Streptomyces clavuligerus: one gene and its partner. The protein of the gene in region 1 interacts with the protein of each later gene in a pairwise test. Links are inferred from orthologs where the notes say so. Each region holds a gene or a part of one and is shown on either strand. Other genes may lie near its edges. The genes, in order: rlmN and ftsZ.

The links.
Region 2: the proteins of rlmN (region 1) and ftsZ interact in binary tests that used the Escherichia coli proteins (3 or more experiments, as listed by UniProt). The link is inferred for Streptomyces clavuligerus from one-to-one orthologs.

The regions. Positions count from the first base shown.
Region 1 is NZ_CP027858.1:1,453,642-1,462,780, reverse strand. The notes cover bases 3,437-6,389. They hold rlmN (dual-specificity RNA methyltransferase RlmN), read left to right. Parts: upstream 3,437-4,336; coding sequence 4,337-5,443; downstream 5,444-6,389. Other genes in these bases: CRV15_RS05750 (thiamine ABC transporter substrate-binding protein), read left to right, coding at 5,747-6,389; CRV15_RS05760 (phosphatidate cytidylyltransferase), read left to right, coding at 3,437-4,094. Also shown: rpsB (30S ribosomal protein S2), read left to right, coding at 1-176; tsf (translation elongation factor Ts), read left to right, coding at 346-1,191; pyrH (UMP kinase), read left to right, coding at 1,386-2,180; frr (ribosome recycling factor), read left to right, coding at 2,353-2,910; more of CRV15_RS05760, read left to right, coding at 2,910-3,436; more of CRV15_RS05750, read left to right, coding at 6,390-6,859; CRV15_RS05745 (ABC transporter permease), read left to right, coding at 6,967-8,628; CRV15_RS05740 (ABC transporter ATP-binding protein), read left to right, coding at 8,628-9,139.
Region 2 is NZ_CP027858.1:5,186,667-5,195,668, forward strand. The notes cover bases 2,868-5,683. They hold ftsZ (cell division protein FtsZ), read left to right. Parts: upstream 2,868-3,582; coding sequence 3,583-4,785; downstream 4,786-5,683. Other genes in these bases: CRV15_RS21855 (cell division protein FtsQ/DivIB), read left to right, coding at 2,868-3,306; pgeF (peptidoglycan editing factor PgeF), read left to right, coding at 4,782-5,567; CRV15_RS21875 (YggS family pyridoxal phosphate-dependent enzyme), read left to right, coding at 5,564-5,683. Also shown: putative lipid II flippase FtsW, read left to right, coding at 1-1,346; murG (undecaprenyldiphospho-muramoylpentapeptide beta-N-acetylglucosaminyltransferase), read left to right, coding at 1,353-2,447; more of CRV15_RS21855, read left to right, coding at 2,503-2,867; more of CRV15_RS21875, read left to right, coding at 5,684-6,307; CRV15_RS21880 (cell division protein SepF), read left to right, coding at 6,447-7,064; CRV15_RS21885 (YggT family protein), read left to right, coding at 7,133-7,420; CRV15_RS21890 (DivIVA domain-containing protein), read left to right, coding at 7,488-8,594; ileS (isoleucine--tRNA ligase), read right to left, coding at 8,791-9,002. UniProt on the Escherichia coli protein: Essential cell division protein that forms a contractile ring structure (Z ring) at the future cell division site. The regulation of the ring assembly controls the timing and the location of cell division.

The DNA of each region.
Region 1 (9,139 bases):
GCGAGCCCCTCGCCGAGTGGGAGCGCGACCTGCTCGAAGGCGACAAGAAGGCCGACGAGAAGCCGGCCGAGGCGCCCGCCGCCGAGGCCGTCGTCGAGGCCGAGGCCGCCGCCGAGGCCGAGACGGCCCCCGCCGCCGAGGCCGAGAAGCCCGCCGCGGACGCCGAGCAGGCCTGACGCCCGTACAGCTTCGGTAGGTGAACGGCGGGGGACGGTGACACGCGCACCGGCCCCCGCCGTACACCCGTGGATCTGCGTCACACTGTCCTGAGACGGCCCGCCGGCCTCTCTGCGCACCCGGCGACAGATCTTCGACTTTCGACTTTTCGAGAAGAGACTCAAGGACATGGCGAACTACACCGCCGCTGACGTCAAGAAGCTCCGCGAGCTGACCGGCGCCGGCATGATGGACTGCAAGAAGGCGCTGGTCGAGGCCGAGGGCGACGTCGAGAAGGCCGTCGAGCTGCTGCGCGTCAAGGGCCAGAAGGGCGTCGCCAAGCGCGAGGGCCGTTCCGCCACCAACGGTGCCGTCGTCGCCCTCATCTCCGAGGACCAGACCTCCGGTGTGCTGCTGGAGCTGAAGTGCGAGACGGACTTCGTCGCCAAGGGTGACAAGTTCCTCGCCACCGCCAACACGCTGGCCGCGCACGTCGCCGCGTCCTCCCCGGCCGACCTGGAGGCGCTGCTCGCCTCCGAGATCGAGCCGGGCAAGACCGTCCAGGCCTTCGTGGACGAGGCGAACGCCAACCTCGGCGAGAAGATCGTCCTGGACCGCTTCGCGCAGTTCTCCGGCGGCTACGTGGGCGTCTACCTGCACCGCACCATGCCTGACCTGCCCCCGCAGGTCGGCGTCCTGGTCGAGCTGGACAAGGGCGGCGACGCCGCCGCTGTCGTCGCCAAGGACGTGGCCCAGCACGTCGCCGCCTTCGCGCCGACCTACCTCACCCGTGAGGACGTCCCGGCCGAGGTCGTCGAGAACGAGCGTCGCGTGGCCGAGGCCACCTCGCGTGAGGAGGGCAAGCCCGAGGCCGCCCTGCCCAAGATCGTCGAGGGTCGGGTCAACGGCTTCTTCAAGGAGGTCACCCTTCTTGACCAGCCGTTCGCCAAGGACAACAAGAAGTCCGTCAAGAAGATTCTTGACGAGGCCGGTGTCGAGCTGAAGCGTTTCGCGCGCATCCGCGTCGGCGCCTGAGCGAGTACGGCGAGTACGCGATCGATCCGGGAGCCCGCTAGGGTTTCTCACGCTGTCGACGGCCGCGTGTGCCCCTCGGCACAGCGACGTCAAGGCGCCGGACGACCGCAGATCTGACGAGGAGGCCATTGCCGACAGGGACACCAGCACCCGAGCGGCAATGGCCTTCTTCGTATGTGCACGAGGAGATCTCCATGAACAAGGGCGCGGACGCCACCAAGGCAACCGGCGACAACAGCGACCACGACGGGAAGCATGACGTGAAGAAGGCCGGGCGCTTCATGCTGAAGCTCTCCGGTGAGGCGTTCTCCGGCGGCGGAGGACTCGGCGTCGATCCCGACGTGGTGCACGCCATCGCCCGCGAGATTGCCGCGGTGGTCCGGGACGGCGCAGAGGTCGCCGTGGTCATCGGCGGCGGCAACTTCTTCCGCGGCGCCGAGCTCCAGGTGCGCGGCATGGACCGGGCCCGCTCCGACTACATGGGCATGCTCGGCACCGTGATGAACTGCCTCGCCCTCCAGGACTTCCTGGAGAAGGAGGGCATCGACTCCCGGGTCCAGACCGCCATCACCATGGCGCAGGTCGCCGAGCCCTATATCCCGCTGCGCGCGGTGCGCCACCTGGAGAAGGGCCGTGTGGTGATCTTCGGCGCGGGTATGGGCATGCCCTACTTCTCCACCGACACCACCGCCGCACAGCGCGCCCTGGAGATCCAGGCCGAGGCCCTGCTGATGGGCAAGAACGGTGTCGACGGTGTCTACGACTCCGACCCCAAGGCCAACCCCGACGCGGTGAAGTTCGACGCGCTGGAGTACGGCGAGGTGCTCGCCCGCGACCTCAAGGTCGCCGACGCCACCGCCATCACCCTGTGCCGGGACAACGCCCTGCCGATCCTGGTCTTCGAACTTCTCGCCGAGGGCAATATCGCGCGGGCCGTCAAGGGTGAGAAGATCGGCACACTGGTGAGCGACGAGGGCACCCGGGCCTGATTCCGGGACGTCCGGGACGGCCGCCGCGGCGGCCGTCCGGGGCATGGACAAAGCCCTGCCGGTCGGACACCGTGCAGGGAAGACGCGACAGACGTTCCGCCCGGCCCGGGCATTCCCCCGTGGCCCACGGCCCGGGGGACCGCAGCCTACTCAAGACACGCAGGAGCAAGTGGTGATCGAAGAGACCCTCCTCGAAGCCGAGGAGAAAATGGAGAAGGCCGTCGTGGTCGCCAAGGAGGACTTCGCCGCGATCCGCACCGGGCGTGCGCACCCGGCGATGTTCAACAAGATCGTCGCCGACTACTACGGCGCGCTGACCCCGATCAACCAGCTGGCGTCGTTCTCGGTGCCGGAGCCGCGGATGGCCGTGGTGACCCCCTTCGACAAGACCGCCCTGCGCAACATCGAGCAGGCGATCCGCGACTCGGACCTCGGGGTCAACCCGAGCAACGACGGCAACATCATCCGAGTGGTGTTCCCCGAGCTGACCGAGGAGCGCCGCCGCGACTACATCAAGGTCGCCAAGGGCAAGGCCGAGGACTCGAAGATCTCGATCCGCTCCGTCCGCCGCAAGGCCAAGGAGGCCATCGACAAGCTGGTCAAGGACGGCGAGGTCGGCGAGGACGAGGGCCGCCGCGGGGAGAAGGAGCTCGACGACACCACCGCGAAGTACGTGGCGCAGGTGGACGAGCTGCTGAAGCACAAGGAAGCCGAGCTGCTCGAAGTCTGATGAACGACTCTTCCTGGGGGGCCCCGCCGAGGGCCGACGTGGTCGGAGGCAGGCGACCGTCCGACCTGGGGTCCGCATCGGCGGGTCCCACGTACGAGGAGCATGCCGCACAGCAGACTCGGCCCATGCCCATCGTGCCGGACTTTCCCGACGCAGGTAGAGACGCCGAAGACAGCGGCCGCCACGGCCGTGAGCAGCGCGAGAGGGGGGCCGCCCCGCGAAGCGGCCCCCCGCTTCACGACCAGCGCCCCGACGGCCCCGTGCCCGGCTCCGTACCGCCCCATCCGGCCGCCGCCCAGCCGCGTCCCGGAGACCGGGCCGGACGGCCCGGCCGGGCGGTACCGGAGAAGAAGGCAGTGCGCGAGAAGAAGAACGCGGGCCGCGATCTGAGGGCGGCGATAGGAGTCGGCGTCGGGCTCGGTGCCGTGATCGGCGCCTCGCTCTTCGTCGTCAAGGCCGTCTTCGTCGGCGTCGTCGTGGTCGCCGTCGTCGTCGGGCTCTGGGAGCTGACCAGCAGGCTCCAGGAACGCAAGCAGATCAAGGCGCCGCTGGTGCCGCTCGCCGTGGGCGGTGCGGCGATGGTCGTGGCGGGGTACGCGCGCGGCGCGGAGGGCGCCTGGGTCGCGACGGCCCTGACCGCCCTCGCCGTTCTGGTGTGGCGGATGACGGACCCCCCCGAGGGGTATCTGCGGGATGTCACCGCCGGGGTCTTCGCCGTCTTCTACGTGCCCTTCCTCGCGACCTTCGTGGCGCTGATGCTCACGGCGGACGACGGCCCCTGGCGGGTCCTCGTCTTCCTCGCGCTCACCGTCATCAGCGACACCGGCGCGTACGCGGTCGGCTGGCGCTTCGGCAGGCGCAAACTGGCGCCCCGGATCAGCCCCGGCAAGACCTGGGAAGGGCTCCTGGGCGCGATCGGCTTCGCGATGGCCGCGGGCGCGCTCTTCATGGAGTTCCTGATCGACGGCGGGAGCTGGTGGCAGGGGCTGCTGCTCGGGCTCGCGGTCGCGGTCAGCGCCACCCTGGGCGACCTGGGTGAATCCATGATCAAGCGGGATCTGGGCATCAAGGACATGGGCGCGCTGCTCCCGGGCCACGGGGGCATCATGGACCGGCTGGACTCGCTGCTGCCGACCGCTCCGGTGGTCTGGCTGCTGCTGGTGCTCTTCGTCGGCTCGGGCTGAGGCTCCGGCCGCCCGGCTCCGGCCCCCCGGCCGCCCGGCTCCGGCCCCCCGGCCCCCGGCTCCGGCCGCCGGGCCCCCGGCTCCGGCCGCCGGGCCCCCGGCTCCGACCGGCCACCGGCCTTGGGCCCACCGGGGCGACCCCATCCAGCCGCACGGCTCTGACCTGCTTGTTCTTCGATCGAGGGCTCGTTGTCCACAGGGTGGCGAGCCCTTTGTCGTATCTCTGCGACACTGGTAGGACCATGCCCAAGCCCGGAGAACTGACCTTTGTCGCGCCGCGCGGAGCCAAGAAGCCGCCGCGGCACCTCGCCGACCTCACCCCCGCAGAGCGCAAGGAAGCCGTCGCCGCGATCGGCGAGAAGCCGTTCCGTGCCAAGCAGCTCTCGCAGCACTACTTCGCGCGGTACGCCCACGACCCGGCCGCGTGGACGGACATCCCCGCCGCGGCGCGGGAGCGGCTCGCCTCCGAGCTGCTGCCCGATCTGATGTCCGTCGTCCGGCATGTGTCGTGCGACAACGACACCACCCGCAAGACCCTGTGGCGGCTGCACGACGGCACCCTGGTCGAGTCCGTGCTGATGCGCTACCCGGACCGGGTGACGATGTGCATCTCCTCCCAGGCGGGCTGCGGGATGAACTGCCCGTTCTGCGCCACCGGGCAGGCCGGGCTCGACCGCAATCTCTCCACCGCCGAGATCGTCCACCAGATCGTCGACGGCATGCGCGCCCTGCGCGACGGAGAGGTCCCCGGCGGCCCCGCCCGGCTGTCGAACATCGTCTTCATGGGCATGGGCGAGCCCCTGGCCAACTACAAGCGGGTCGTCGGTGCCATCCGCAGGCTCACCGACCCGGAGCCCGACGGGCTCGGCCTCTCGCAGCGCGGGATCACCGTCTCCACGGTCGGTCTGGTGCCCGCGATGCTGCGCTTCGCCGACGAGGGCTTCAAGTGCCGGCTCGCGGTCTCGCTGCACGCCCCGGACGACGAGCTGCGCGACACACTGGTCCCGGTCAACACCCGGTGGAAGGTGCGGGAGGTGCTGGACGCCGCCTGGGAGTACGCGGAGAAGTCGGGCCGCCGGGTCTCCATCGAGTACGCCCTGATCCGCGACATCAACGACCACGCCTGGCGGGGCGACCTGCTGGGACGGCTGCTCAAGGGCAAGCGGGTCCATGTCAATCTGATCCCGCTCAACCCCACCCCGGGCTCCAAGTGGACCGCGTCCCGGCCCGAGGACGAGAAGGCGTTCGTCGAGGCGATCGCCGCGCACGGGGTTCCCGTGACCGTGCGGGACACCCGGGGCCAGGAGATCGACGGCGCCTGCGGACAGCTCGCCGCCGCCGAGCGCTGACCCCGACGCGGTGCGGCGGCCCCGGTGGGGGCTGCCGCCGCCCGGGGGTGACCTTGTACGCTGTGCCAGGTCATCGCCGTGATGACCATCCACTGACATCTGTATACCCATCCGACAGGGGAGCGCCACAGCGCTGAGAGTGCGGCAGCCGACGGCCGCAGACCCTCTGAACCTCGCCCGGGTCATTCCGGGTAGGAAGTTCGGTCACCACCTCAAGCTGTTGCGCCCCGCCGGGCCCTCCTTTCCGGGGACCGGGCGGGGCCGCGTCTCTTCCTGGCCACTCCGGTCCCAGGAGGAATCTCAGTGAACACCAAGAAGACGGTGGCCACCGCGCTGGCGGCGGCCCTGGGCGTCAGCGCGCTCGCGGCCTGCGGCGGGGGCTCGGACTCCGAGGGCTCAGGGGGCTCGAAAGGCTCCGGGTCGGGCGGCTCCTCGTCCACGACCGTCACCCTGGTCACCCATGAGTCGTTCGCCGTCTCCGAGAAGGTGCTGAAGGAGTTCACCAGGAGCACCGGCTACACCGTCAAGGTGCTCAAGAGCGGAGACGCCGGTGAGGCGCTGAACAAGGAGATCCTGACCAAGGGCTCCCCGCAGGGCGATGTGTTCTTCGGCGTCGACAACACCCTGCTGTCGCGCGCACTCGACAACGGGATCTTCACCTCCTACGAGGCCAAGGGCCTGGACCAGGTCGGCGACGCGGTCGAGCTGGACCGCGGGCGTCACCGTGTCACCCCCGTCGACACCGGCGACATCTGCGTCAACTACGACAAGAAGTACTTCGCGGACAAGAAGCTGGCCCCGCCGCGGACCTTCGACGACCTGATCAAGCCCGAGTACAAGAACCTGCTGGTGGTGGAGAACGCGGCCACCTCCTCCCCGGGTCTCGGCTTCCTCCTGGGCACGGTCGCCCGCTATGGGGAGAAGGGCTGGCAGGAGTACTGGAAGGACCTCAAGGAGAACGGGGTCAAGGTCGTCGACGGCTGGTCCGAGGCGTACAACGAGGAGTTCTCGGGCTCGGCGGGCGGCCGGAAGGCCAAGGGCGAGAGGCCGCTGGTCGTCTCGTACGCCTCCAGCCCGCCGGTCGAGGTGCTGTACGCCGATCCGCAGCCCGCCGAGGCCCCCACCGGGGTGGCGGACGGCACCTGCTTCCGGCAGATCGAGTTCGCGGGCCTGCTGAACGGGGCGAAGAACGAGGCGGGCGGCAAGGCGCTGCTGGACTTCATGGTCTCGAAGACCTTCCAGGAGGACCTGCCGCTGAAGATGTTCGTGAACCCGGTGCTCGACGGGGCGAAGCTGCCCGAGATCTTCACCGCGCACGGCACGAGGATCGAGCAGCCGCCGACGGTCGACCCCGGCACCATCGCCGACAACCGTGAGCAGTGGATTCAGACATGGTCCTCGACCGTCCTGAGGTGACCGTTCCCACGGGAACCGGAACCGGAACCGGAACCGCCCCGGCCCGCCCCGGCCCGGCCGGGCGCGCCGGTGCGGCACTGCGGCGGAACGCGGGGCGGCTCGGTCTGATGGCCGTGCCCCTCGCGTTCTTCGCGGTCTTCTTCGCCCACCCCGTCGCCGCGATCGTCGGCCGGGGACTGCGGATCGACGGGGTCTGGCAGTTCGGCCGGATCGGCGAGGTACTCGGGCGCGACGACCTCCAGCGGGTGCTCTGGTTCACCACCTGGCAGGCCGTCGTCTCCACCGTGCTCACCCTGCTGATCGCGCTGCCCGGCGCCTATGTCCTGGCCCGCTTCTCCTTCCCCGGCAAGAAGCTGCTGCGCGCCGTGGTCACGGTGCCCTTCGTGCTGCCGACGGTGGTCGTCGGCAGCGCCTTCCTCGCACTGGTGGGACGGGGCGGAGTCCTCGACGAACTGTGGGGCGTCCGGCTCGACGGCACGGTGTGGGCCATTCTGCTGGCCCATGTCTTCTTCAACTACGCCGTCGTGGTCCGCACCGTGGGCGGGCTCTGGGGCCAGCTCGACCCCCGGCAGGAGGAGGCCGCCCGGGTGCTCGGCGCCGGACGGTTCACCGCCTGGCGCCGGGTGACGCTGCCCGTGCTCACGCCCGCGGTGGCCGCCGCCGCGCTGATGGTCTTCCTCTTCACCTTCACCTCCTTCGGCATCGTCCAGATCCTCGGCGGCCCCACCACCGCGACGCTGGAGGTGGAGATCTACCGGCAGACCGCCCAACTGCTCGATCTGCGCACCGCCGCCGTGCTGACGCTGGTGCAGTTCGCGGTGGTCGGCACCGTGCTCGCGGTGCACGCCCGGGCCGTGCGGCGGCGCGAGGGCGCGCTGCGGCTGGTGGACCCGGAGCGCGCCGCGCGCCCCGTGCGCGGCGCCGGTCAGCGGGCACTGCTCGCCGGGGTGCTGCTCACCGTGGCCGTTCTGCTGCTGACCCCGCTGGCGGTGCTGGTGGAACGGTCGTTCGACACGTCCGGCGGCTACGGCCTCGACCACTACCGCTCGCTGGGCACGCTGGACGAGGCGGGCGGGGCGTTTCTCGTCCCGCCGATCGAGGCGGTGGGGAACTCGCTGGAGTACGCGCTCGCGGCGACCGCCGTCGCGGTGCTGGTCGGCTCGCTGGCCGCCGCCGCGCTCACCCGGCGGGCGGGACGGCTGACCCGCGGTTTCGACGCGCTGCTGATGCTGCCGCTCGGAGTGTCCGCGGTGACCGTCGGCTTCGGTTTTCTGATCGCCCTGGACGAGCCGCCGCTCGATCTGCGCTCCTCCTGGATTCTGGTCCCGCTCGCCCAGGCGCTGGTGGGCACCCCGTTCGTGGTGCGGACCATGCTGCCGGTGCTGCGCGCGGTGGACGGGCGGCTGCGGGAGGCGGCGGCGGTGCTGGGCGCCTCGCCGCTGCGGGTCTGGCGCGAGGTGGACTTCCCCCTGGTGAGCCGGGCACTGCTGATCTCCGCGGGGTTCGCCTTCGCGGTCTCGCTGGGCGAGTTCGGGGCGACGGTCTTCCTGGCCCGGCCCGATCAGCCGACACTGCCGGTCGCGGTGGCCCGGCTGCTGAGCCGCCCCGGTGAACTCAACTACGGACAGGCGATGGCCCTGAGCACGATTCTGATGGTGGTGTGCGCGGTGGCGCTCTTCCTGCTGGAGCGGATTCGCGTCCGTCCTTCTTCGTCGGCGTCTCCGTCGGCGTCTTCTTCGGCGTCGTCCGCCACGGCGGCGGCGTTCTGATGGCCCTGCTGACACTGGACGGGGTGACCGTACGGTTCGGGGCGCGCGATGTGCTCGACGCGGTCTCCCTCACGGTCGCCGCGCACGAGACCGTGTGTGTGCTCGGGCCGAGCGGCAGCGGGAAGTCCACGCTGCTCCGGGTGGTCGCGGGGCTTCAGCCGCCGACGGCGGGACGGGTGCTGCTGGCCGGTGCCGACCAGGCGGGTGTCCCCGTGCACCGCCGCAACCTGGGCCTGATGTTCCAGGACCACCAGCTCTTCCCGCAACGGGACACCGGCGGCAATGTGGGCTTCGGACTGCGGATGCGCGGGGTCGGCGGTGCCGAGCGGCAGCGGCGGGTGGCCGCGCTGCTGGAGCTGGTGGGGCTCCCGGGGGCCGAGCGGCGCTCCGTCGCCTCGCTCTCCGGCGGTGAGCAGCAGCGGGTGGCGCTCGCGCGGGCGCTCGCGCCCGAGCCCCGGCTGCTGATGCTGGACGAGCCGCTGGGGCAGCTCGACCGGGTGCTGCGGGAGCG
Region 2 (9,002 bases), 3.7 Mb from region 1 along the record:
AGGCCGTCCCACGGGGAGGTGCCCGTTCCCGCGAGGGCAGGGCCCCGGCGCCCCGTACCGGCTCGTCCGCGCTCCGGCGCTCCGCCGCCACCGGCTCCCGCCCGCCGCGCGGCGGTGCCCCGCGCCGGCTGTACGAGCGGGTCCGCCGGGCCTGGGACCGTCCGCTCACGGCGTACTACGTCATCATGGGCAGCGCGCTGCTGATCACCGTGCTCGGTCTGGTGATGGTCTACTCGGCCTCGATGATCAAGGCGCTCTCGCTCTCGCTGCCGGGCACCTATTTCTTCCGCAAACAGTTCCTCGCCGCGGTCATCGGCACCGTGCTGCTGGTGATCGCCTCCCGGACGCCCTCCCGGCTGCACCGGGCGCTGGCCTATCCGCTGCTGCTCGTGACCGTCTTCCTGATGGCGCTGGTGCAGGTCCCGGGGATAGGCGAGTCGGTCGGCGGCAATCAGAACTGGCTCTCGCTCGGCGGCCCGTTCCAGCTCCAGCCCAGTGAGTTCGGCAAGCTGGCGCTGATCCTGTGGGGCGCGGACCTGCTCGCCCGCAAACAGGAGAAGCGGCTGCTGAACCAGTGGAAGCACATACTGGTTCCGCTGGTTCCGGTGGGCTTTGTCCTGCTTGGGCTGATCATGCTCGGCGGGGACATGGGGACGGCGATGATCCTCACCGCCATCCTCTTCGGGCTGCTCTGGCTGGCGGGCGCGCCCACCCGGCTCTTCGTGGGGGTGCTGGCCGTCGCCGGTCTGGTCGGCTTCATGCTGATCCGCACCAGTGAGAACCGGATGTCCCGGCTTTTCTGTGTGGGGGCGAAGGACCTCGGCCCCCAGGGGGAGTGCTGGCAGGCCGTGCACGGACTCTATGCGCTCGCCTCCGGCGGATGGTTTGGTTCCGGTCTCGGGGCAAGTGTGGAAAAATGGGGTCAACTGCCTGAATCGCATACCGACTTCATCTTCGCCATCGCCGGGGAGGAACTGGGTCTGGCGGGGACGCTGTCGGTGCTCGGTCTGTTCGCGGCTCTAGGCTATGCGGGTATCCGCGTGGCCGGACGCACGGAGGACCACTTCGTCAGGTACGCGGCGGGAGGTGTGACCACCTGGATCATGGCCCAGGCCATGGTCAACATCGGCGCGGTGCTCGGACTGCTGCCGATCGCCGGTGTTCCCCTGCCGCTGTTCTCCTACGGAGGGTCGGCCCTGCTGCCGACCATGTTCGCCGTCGGGTTGCTCATCGCGTTCGCGCGGGAGGAGCCCGCCGCGAAGGCGGCCCTGGCCATGCGGAGGCCAGGGGGGAGATGGAAAACGATGAGACGGCGCGCTACGGGGCGTCCGTCCGGAGAGCGGTGAATTTCGGTGCATGTCGTCCTCGCCGGCGGTGGGACCGCCGGCCATATCGAGCCCGCGCTGGCCCTCGCGGACGCCCTGCGCAGGCAGGACCCGACCGTGGGCATCACCGCCCTGGGCACGGAGCGCGGACTGGAGACCCGGCTGGTGCCGGAGCGGGGCTATGAGCTGGCGCTGATCCCCGCCGTCCCGCTGCCCCGGAGGCCGACCCCGGAGCTGATCACCGTCCCCGGGCGGCTGCGCGGCACCATCAAGGCCGCCGAGCAGGTCCTGGAGCGCACCAAGGCCGACTGTGTCGTCGGCTTCGGCGGCTATGTGGCCCTCCCCGGCTATCTTGCCGCCAAACGGCTCGGGGTGCCGATCGTGGTCCACGAGGCCAACGCGCGCCCCGGGCTCGCCAACAAGATCGGCTCCCGGTACGCCGCCGGGGTGGCCGTCGCCACCCCCGACAACAAGCTGCGCGGGGCCCGCTACATCGGCATCCCGCTGCGGTACACCATCGCCACCCTGGACCGGGCCCGGGTGCGCCCCGAGGCGCGCGAGGTCTTCGGCCTCGACCCCCATCTGCCCACCCTGCTGGTCTCCGGCGGCTCCCAGGGCGCCCGGCGGCTCAACGAGGTCATCCAGCAGGCCGCGCCCGTCCTCCAGCGCTCCGGCATCCAGATCCTGCACGCGGTCGGCCCGAAGAACGAGCTGCCGCACGCGGACAACATGCCGGGAATGCCGCCATATGTCCCGGTACCGTATGTGGACCGGATGGATCTCGCCTACGCCGCCGCCGACATGATGCTCTGCCGCGCCGGAGCGATGACCGTCGCCGAGCTGTCGGCCGTCGGGCTCCCCGCCGCCTATGTCCCGCTGCCGATCGGCAACGGCGAACAGCGGCTCAACGCCCAGCCGGTCGTCAAGGCGGGCGGCGGACTCCTCGTCGACGACTCCGAGCTGACCGCCGAGTGGGTCCAGGGCCATGTCCTCCCGGTACTGGCCGATCCGCATCGGCTGTACGAGATGTCCCGCGCCGCCGCCGAGTTCGGCCGCCGGGACGCCGACAATCTGCTTGTCGGCATGGTGTACGAGGCGATCGCCGCACGCCGTCAGGCGTGAGGCCGCCCGGCCCGGGGCGCAGGGCCCCGGGCGCCGGCAGGAAGGAGACCGGAGCGTGGCCGGACCCACCACCGCCGAGCGCGGTGCGAAGAGACCCCCGCGCCGCCCCCGGCCGGAGCCCGGCCCGCCCTCCGGCGCCCCGGCCCGGGGCAGGCTGCGGCCCGGCCGCAGGGGAGTGCTGGTCGCCCTGGCGGCCGTGGCGCTCACCGCGGGCCTCGGCTGGCTGCTCCACGGCTCCTCCTGGCTGCGCGTCGAGCGGGTCGAGGCCACCGGGACCCGGGTGCTGACACCCGCGCAGGTGGTCGAGGCGGCCCGGGTGCCCCTGGGCGAGCCGGTCGTCTCCCTGGACACCGACGCCATCGGGGAGCGCGTCCGTGAGCGGCTGCCGCGCGTCGGCTCCGTGGAGGTCTCCCGTGACTGGCCCCGGGGCGTCACCCTGGAGGTGACCGAACGTCAGCCCGTGCTGCTGCTCGTCCAGGGGAAGCGCTTTGTCGAGGTGGACCGCGAAGGGGTCCGGTTCGCGACCGCGCACCGGCCGGTCAAGGGGGTACCCCGGCTCGAACTCGCCGCCGAGCGCTCCCCGGGCCTGCGCCGCTTCCCGCTCTCCCGGCTGACCGAGGAGGCGGTACGGGTCAGGGGCGAACTGCCGGGAAAGGTCGCCGACGAGCTGCGTACCCTGGTAGTGCGTTCATATGACGACATGGTCCTGGAGTTGACCGGGGGGCGCACGGTGGTGTGGGGGAGCCCCGAAGAGGGTGAGGCGAAGGCGCGCGCCCTCACCGCGCTTCTGAAAGCCGCACCCCGGGCCCGGCACTTCGATGTGAGTGCTCCCACCACCCCGGCGGTGTCCGGGAGTTGACGCCGGAGCACCTCTCCCGGCCCCCTGGGTGGTCAGCGCAACGGCTGATCACATAGGGTGAAAAGAAAAACGGGAGGTTCGGCGTGTTCATTGAACGCGCGCCGCTTGTCGACTTAGTGTCCTGTTCGGGGAGTCCAGCGAACAGACACACGGGTAACCCTAAACTTCAACGTTAGGGTTCGGGTCGGCGCGGTCGGACCGCCCCATCGGCATCAGCCGCCGCCGCGCGGGTACAGCGCGGGGGCGGCACGTATTTCGAGGCGAGAGGCCTTCGACGTGGCAGCACCGCAGAACTACCTCGCAGTCATCAAGGTCATCGGTGTCGGCGGCGGTGGTGTCAATGCCATCAACCGAATGATCGAGGTCGGTCTCAAGGGCGTCGAGTTCATCGCCATCAACACCGACGCTCAGGCGTTGTTGATGAGCGACGCCGACGTCAAGCTCGACGTCGGCCGCGAACTCACCCGGGGACTCGGCGCGGGCGCCAACCCGGCCGTCGGCCGCAAGGCCGCCGAGGACCACCGCGAGGAGATCGAGGAGGTCCTCAAGGGGGCCGACATGGTCTTCGTCACCGCTGGTGAGGGCGGCGGCACCGGCACCGGCGGCGCGCCCGTCGTGGCCAACATCGCGCGCTCCCTGGGCGCCCTGACGATCGGTGTGGTCACCCGGCCCTTCACCTTCGAGGGCCGCCGCCGCGCCAACCAGGCGGAGGACGGCATCGCCGAGCTCCGCGAAGAGGTCGACACCCTCATCGTCATCCCCAACGACCGGCTGCTGTCCATCTCGGACCGCCAGGTCAGCGTGCTCGACGCGTTCAAGTCCGCCGACCAGGTACTGCTCTCGGGCGTCCAGGGCATCACCGACCTCATCACCACGCCCGGTCTGATCAACCTCGACTTCGCCGACGTCAAGTCCGTGATGTCCGAGGCCGGGTCCGCCCTCATGGGCATCGGCTCGGCCCGGGGCGACGACCGTGCGGTGGCGGCGGCCGAGATGGCGATCTCCTCGCCGCTCCTGGAGGCGTCCATCGACGGCGCCCGCGGGGTGCTGCTGTCCATCTCCGGCGGCTCCGACCTCGGTCTCTTCGAGATCAACGAGGCGGCCCAGCTGGTGAGCGAGGCGGCCCACCCCGAGGCCAACATCATCTTCGGCGCGGTCATCGACGACGCCCTCGGCGACGAGGTCCGGGTCACGGTCATCGCCGCGGGCTTCGACGGCGGTCAGCCGCCGGTCCGCCGGGACACCGTCCTCGGCTCCGCGGGCGCCAAGCGCGAGGAGGCGCAGCCGCCCGCGCAGCGCCCCGAGCCCTCGTCCCGCCCGATCGGCCTCGGCTCGGTACCGGTGCGCGAGGAGCCTCCGGCCGAGCCCGCCCCGGTCCAGGCCGACCGCGGCCCGGCCATCACCCCGCAGGTCCCGCCGGCCCGTCCCTACCCGGACACCTCGGCCGAGGAACTGGATGTCCCGGACTTCCTGAAGTGACCGTGCGGCACGACGCGATACACGCGAACGGCGCCCACTTCGCCTTCACCACCCGGTGGGGCGGGGTGAGCGCCGTTCCGTACGAGGAGCTGAACCTCGGCGGAGCGGTCGGCGACGACCCCGGGGCCGTACGGACCAACCGGGAGACCGCCGCCAAGGCGCTCGGGTTCGACCCGGGCCGGGTGGTCTGGATGAACCAGGTGCACGGCCGGGAGGTCGTACGGGCCGACGCGCCCTGGGGCACGGGGCCGGTTCCGGCGGTGGACGGGGTGGTCACCACCCGGCGCGGCCTGGCCCTCGCCGTGCTGACCGCCGACTGCGTCCCCGTTCTGCTGGCCGATCCGGTGGCCGGGGTGGCGGGCGCCGCCCACGCGGGCCGGATCGGGATGGCCCTCGGGGTGGTCGCCGCCACCGTCGGGGCGATGGCGGAACTGGGCGCGCGGCCCGAGCGGATCGTCGCCCGCACCGGGCCCGCGATCTGCGGCCGGTGCTATGAGGTGCCCGCCGCAATGCGCGCGGAGGTCGCCGCAGCGGAGCCGGCCGCCTGGGCCGAGACCGCCTGGGGCACCCCGGGCATCGATGTCGTCGCCGGGGTCCACGCCCAGCTCGCGGCGGTCGGGGTGCGGGACCGGCAGGCATCGCCGGTGTGCACCCGGGAATCACAGGACCACTACTCGTACCGCCGCGACCGCACCACCGGGCGGCTCGCCGGATATGTCTGGTTGGAGCCGTTCTCCGAGGGGGCGGGCGCCGCTTCCCCGGCAGGAGAGACAGCAGCATGACGGAACGACACGAGCTTCCGGACCCGGCGCGCCGGGACGAACTCGCCGAAAATCTGGCGAAGGTGGAGGAACGTATCGCCGCCGCCTGCGCCGCCGCCGGGCGGAAGCGGGAGGAGGTGACCCTCGTCGTGGTCACCAAGACCTATCCCGCGAGCGATGTCCGCCTTCTGTATGAACTCGGTGTGAGAAACGTCGCCGAGAACCGCGATCAGGACGCCGCCCCCAAGGCCGCCGCGTGCGCCGATCTCGATCTCCAATGGCACTTTGTCGGTCAGTTGCAGACGAACAAGGTCCGTTCTGTACTGGGATATTCCGATGTGGTGCAGTCGGTCGATCGTATGAAGCTGGTCACGGCGCTCTCCTCCGCGGCGGTCCGCGCGGGGCGTGAAGTGGGGTGTCTGATCCAGGTGGCGCTGGACGCGGAGACCGGCGCACGCGGGGAGCGCGGCGGGGTCGCGCCGGGCGGGACCGAGGAACTCGCCACCGCGATCGAGGGGTCCGCCGGACTTCGGTTCGACGGTCTGATGACGGTCGCACCGCTGGTCGGACCCTATGCGGGACGGCAACGGGCCGCGTTCGACCGGCTGATGGAAATCTCGGCGGACCTGCGCGTGGGGCATCCTGCTGCGAACATGGTCTCGGCGGGGATGAGTACGGACCTCGAAGAGGCCGTCGCCGCCGGTGCGACACATGTACGCGTCGGTACGGCGGTACTCGGAGTCCGTCCCCGGCTCGGGTAACGTCGCCAAGAGTCGGACCACAGCAGAAAATATGGTCATTCCCGCGGTAAAGCGGGCAGACCCAGTGGATCGCGGGCACTTGGCGGCAGTGCGACATTTGCGAACAAAGCGATCCACCACAGAGCGGAGGACTCAGAGCATGGCCGGCGCGATGCGCAAGATGGCGGTCTACCTCGGCCTCGTGGAGGACGATGGGTACGACGGCAGGGGCTTCGACCCCGACGACGACTTCGAGCCCGAGCCGGAGCCGGAACGGGAACACCGTCGGCACCCGCCCGCGCATCCGGTGGAGCGCGAGGAACCGGTGCGCGCCGTCCAGCCTCCGCCCCCGCGCGACCCGATGCCGCTGCCGACTTCGCTACCCGCAGAAAACGGGCGTCCGGCGCGAATTGCCCCCGTGGCATCCATCACACCCGAACGCCCCAACCTGGAGAAGAACGCGCCGGTGATCATGCCCAAGGTCGTGTCCGAGCGGGAGCCCTACCGCATCACCACACTGCACCCGCGGACCTACAACGAGGCCCGTACCATCGGGGAACACTTCCGCGAGGGCACTCCAGTGATCATGAATCTCACGGAGATGGACGACACCGACGCGAAGCGACTCGTCGACTTCGCTGCGGGACTGGTCTTCGGTCTCCATGGCAGCATTGAGCGGGTGACACAGAAGGTGTTCCTGCTGTCTCCTGCTAACGTCGATGTCACGGCGGAGGACAAAGCCCGTATCGCAGAGGGCGGTTTCTTCAACCAGAGCTGAGATGAGGCAGGACCTGGCCGGCCCACCGGGGCCGGGCCACGGACGCACAGGGGAGAGGGAAGCGCAGGATGAGCGTCGCACTACAGGTGGTCTATATCGCGCTGTTGTGTTTCCTCGTCGTCCTGTTCTTCCGTTTGGTCATGGACTACGTCTTCCAGTTCGCCCGTTCATGGCAACCCGGCAAGGCGATGGTGGTCCTCCTGGAGGCCACCTACACTGTCACCGACCCACCGCTCAAGCTTCTTCGGCGGTTCATCCCGCCGTTGCGTCTCGGGGGCGTGGCACTCGACCTGTCCTTCTTCGTTCTGATGATCATCGTTTGGGTCCTTCTCAGCATCGTGGGTCGTTTCGCGTGAGGAGAAGGGTAGGAGTGGACGATACGGTCTTGCCGACTGCCGACGACTACGTAGAGGTGAAGAAGAGATGCCGCTGACCCCCGAGGACGTGCGGAACAAGCAGTTCACGACCGTCCGCCTCCGAGAAGGCTATGACGAGGACGAGGTCGATGCCTTCCTCGACGAGGTCGAATCCGAATTGACCCGGTTGCTCCGGGAGAACGAGGACCTGCGCGCCAAGCTGGCCGCGGCGACTCGTGCCGCCGCGCAGAATCAGCAGCAGCAGCACCAGCAGCAGCAGGCGATGCGCAAGGCTCCGGAGCCCCAGGACGGACGGGGTGCCCCGGGGGCCCCGGTACCCGCTGCCATATCGGGTCCGCCGGTCCAGCAGCAGCCTCCGCAGATGGGTCCCCCCCAACTGCCGGGTGGAGCGCCTCAGCTGCCGGCCGGTCCCAGCCACGGTGGTCCGATGGGCCCCGGCGGCCCCATGCAGGGCGGCCCGATGGGCGGTCCGATGGGTGGCCCCGGTCCCATGGGCGGCCATGGTGGCCCGCAGATGCCGCCGCCCGGTCAGGGCCCCGGCGGCGACAGCGCGGCCCGTGTGCTCTCGCTGGCCCAGCAGACCGCCGACCAGGCGATCGCGGAGGCCCGTTCCGAGGCCAACAAGATTGTCGGCGAGGCCCGTTCGCGCGCCGAGGGCCTGGAGCGGGACGCCCGCGCCAAGGCCGACGCGCTGGAGCGGGACGCGCAGGAGAAGCACCGCGTGGCCATGGGCTCCCTGGAGTCCGCGCGGGCGACGCTGGAGCGCAAGGTCGAAGACCTCCGCGGCTTTGAGCGTGAGTACCGCACCCGTCTGAAGTCCTACCTGGAGAGCCAGCTCCGTCAGCTGGAGACCCAGGCCGACGACTCGCTGGCCCCGCCGCGGACCCCGTCGGCCGCCTCGCTGCCGCCGTCGCCGTCGATGGCGTCGGCCGGTGCCCCGGCGATGGGCCACTCCATGGGCGGCAACCCGCCGATGGGCCAGCCGATGGGCGGCAACCCGCCGATGGGCGGCGCTCCTTCGTACGGTGGCCAGCAGCAGATGTCCCCGGCGATGACCCAGCCGATGGCGCCGGTGCGGCCCCAGGCGCCGCAGCCGATGCAGCAGGCGCCCGCGCCGATGCGTGGTTTCCTCATCGACGAGGACGACAACTGAGCCGCGGCGCGCGATGAGCGCGTAGCCGTCGGCAGCTCGCAAGGGCCGGGCCCAGGACTTCGTGTCCTGGGCCCGGCCCTTGCGTTGTGTCCGGGAATATCCGCCCTTGGCCGGCGAGGAGGGTACGGCACCGGACGAGCGGGAACGGCGAAGGGGGCCGGGCACCGGGCCCGGCCCCCTTCGGGGATCGGCTCGCTCAGACCTTGCGCAGATGGAAGGTGAGCGCCAGCGACTCGTCCGTGAAGGCCGGTCCGAACGTGCCGTCCGGAGCCGAACGGGTGAACTCCGTCGCCAGAACCTCATCGGCGATCAGACCGGAGTGCTCCGCCAGGGCCTCGGCGGTGGCGGCCTCCCCGGCCTCCCACACCACGGCGATCCGGTCCGCCACATCCAGACCGCTGTTCTTAC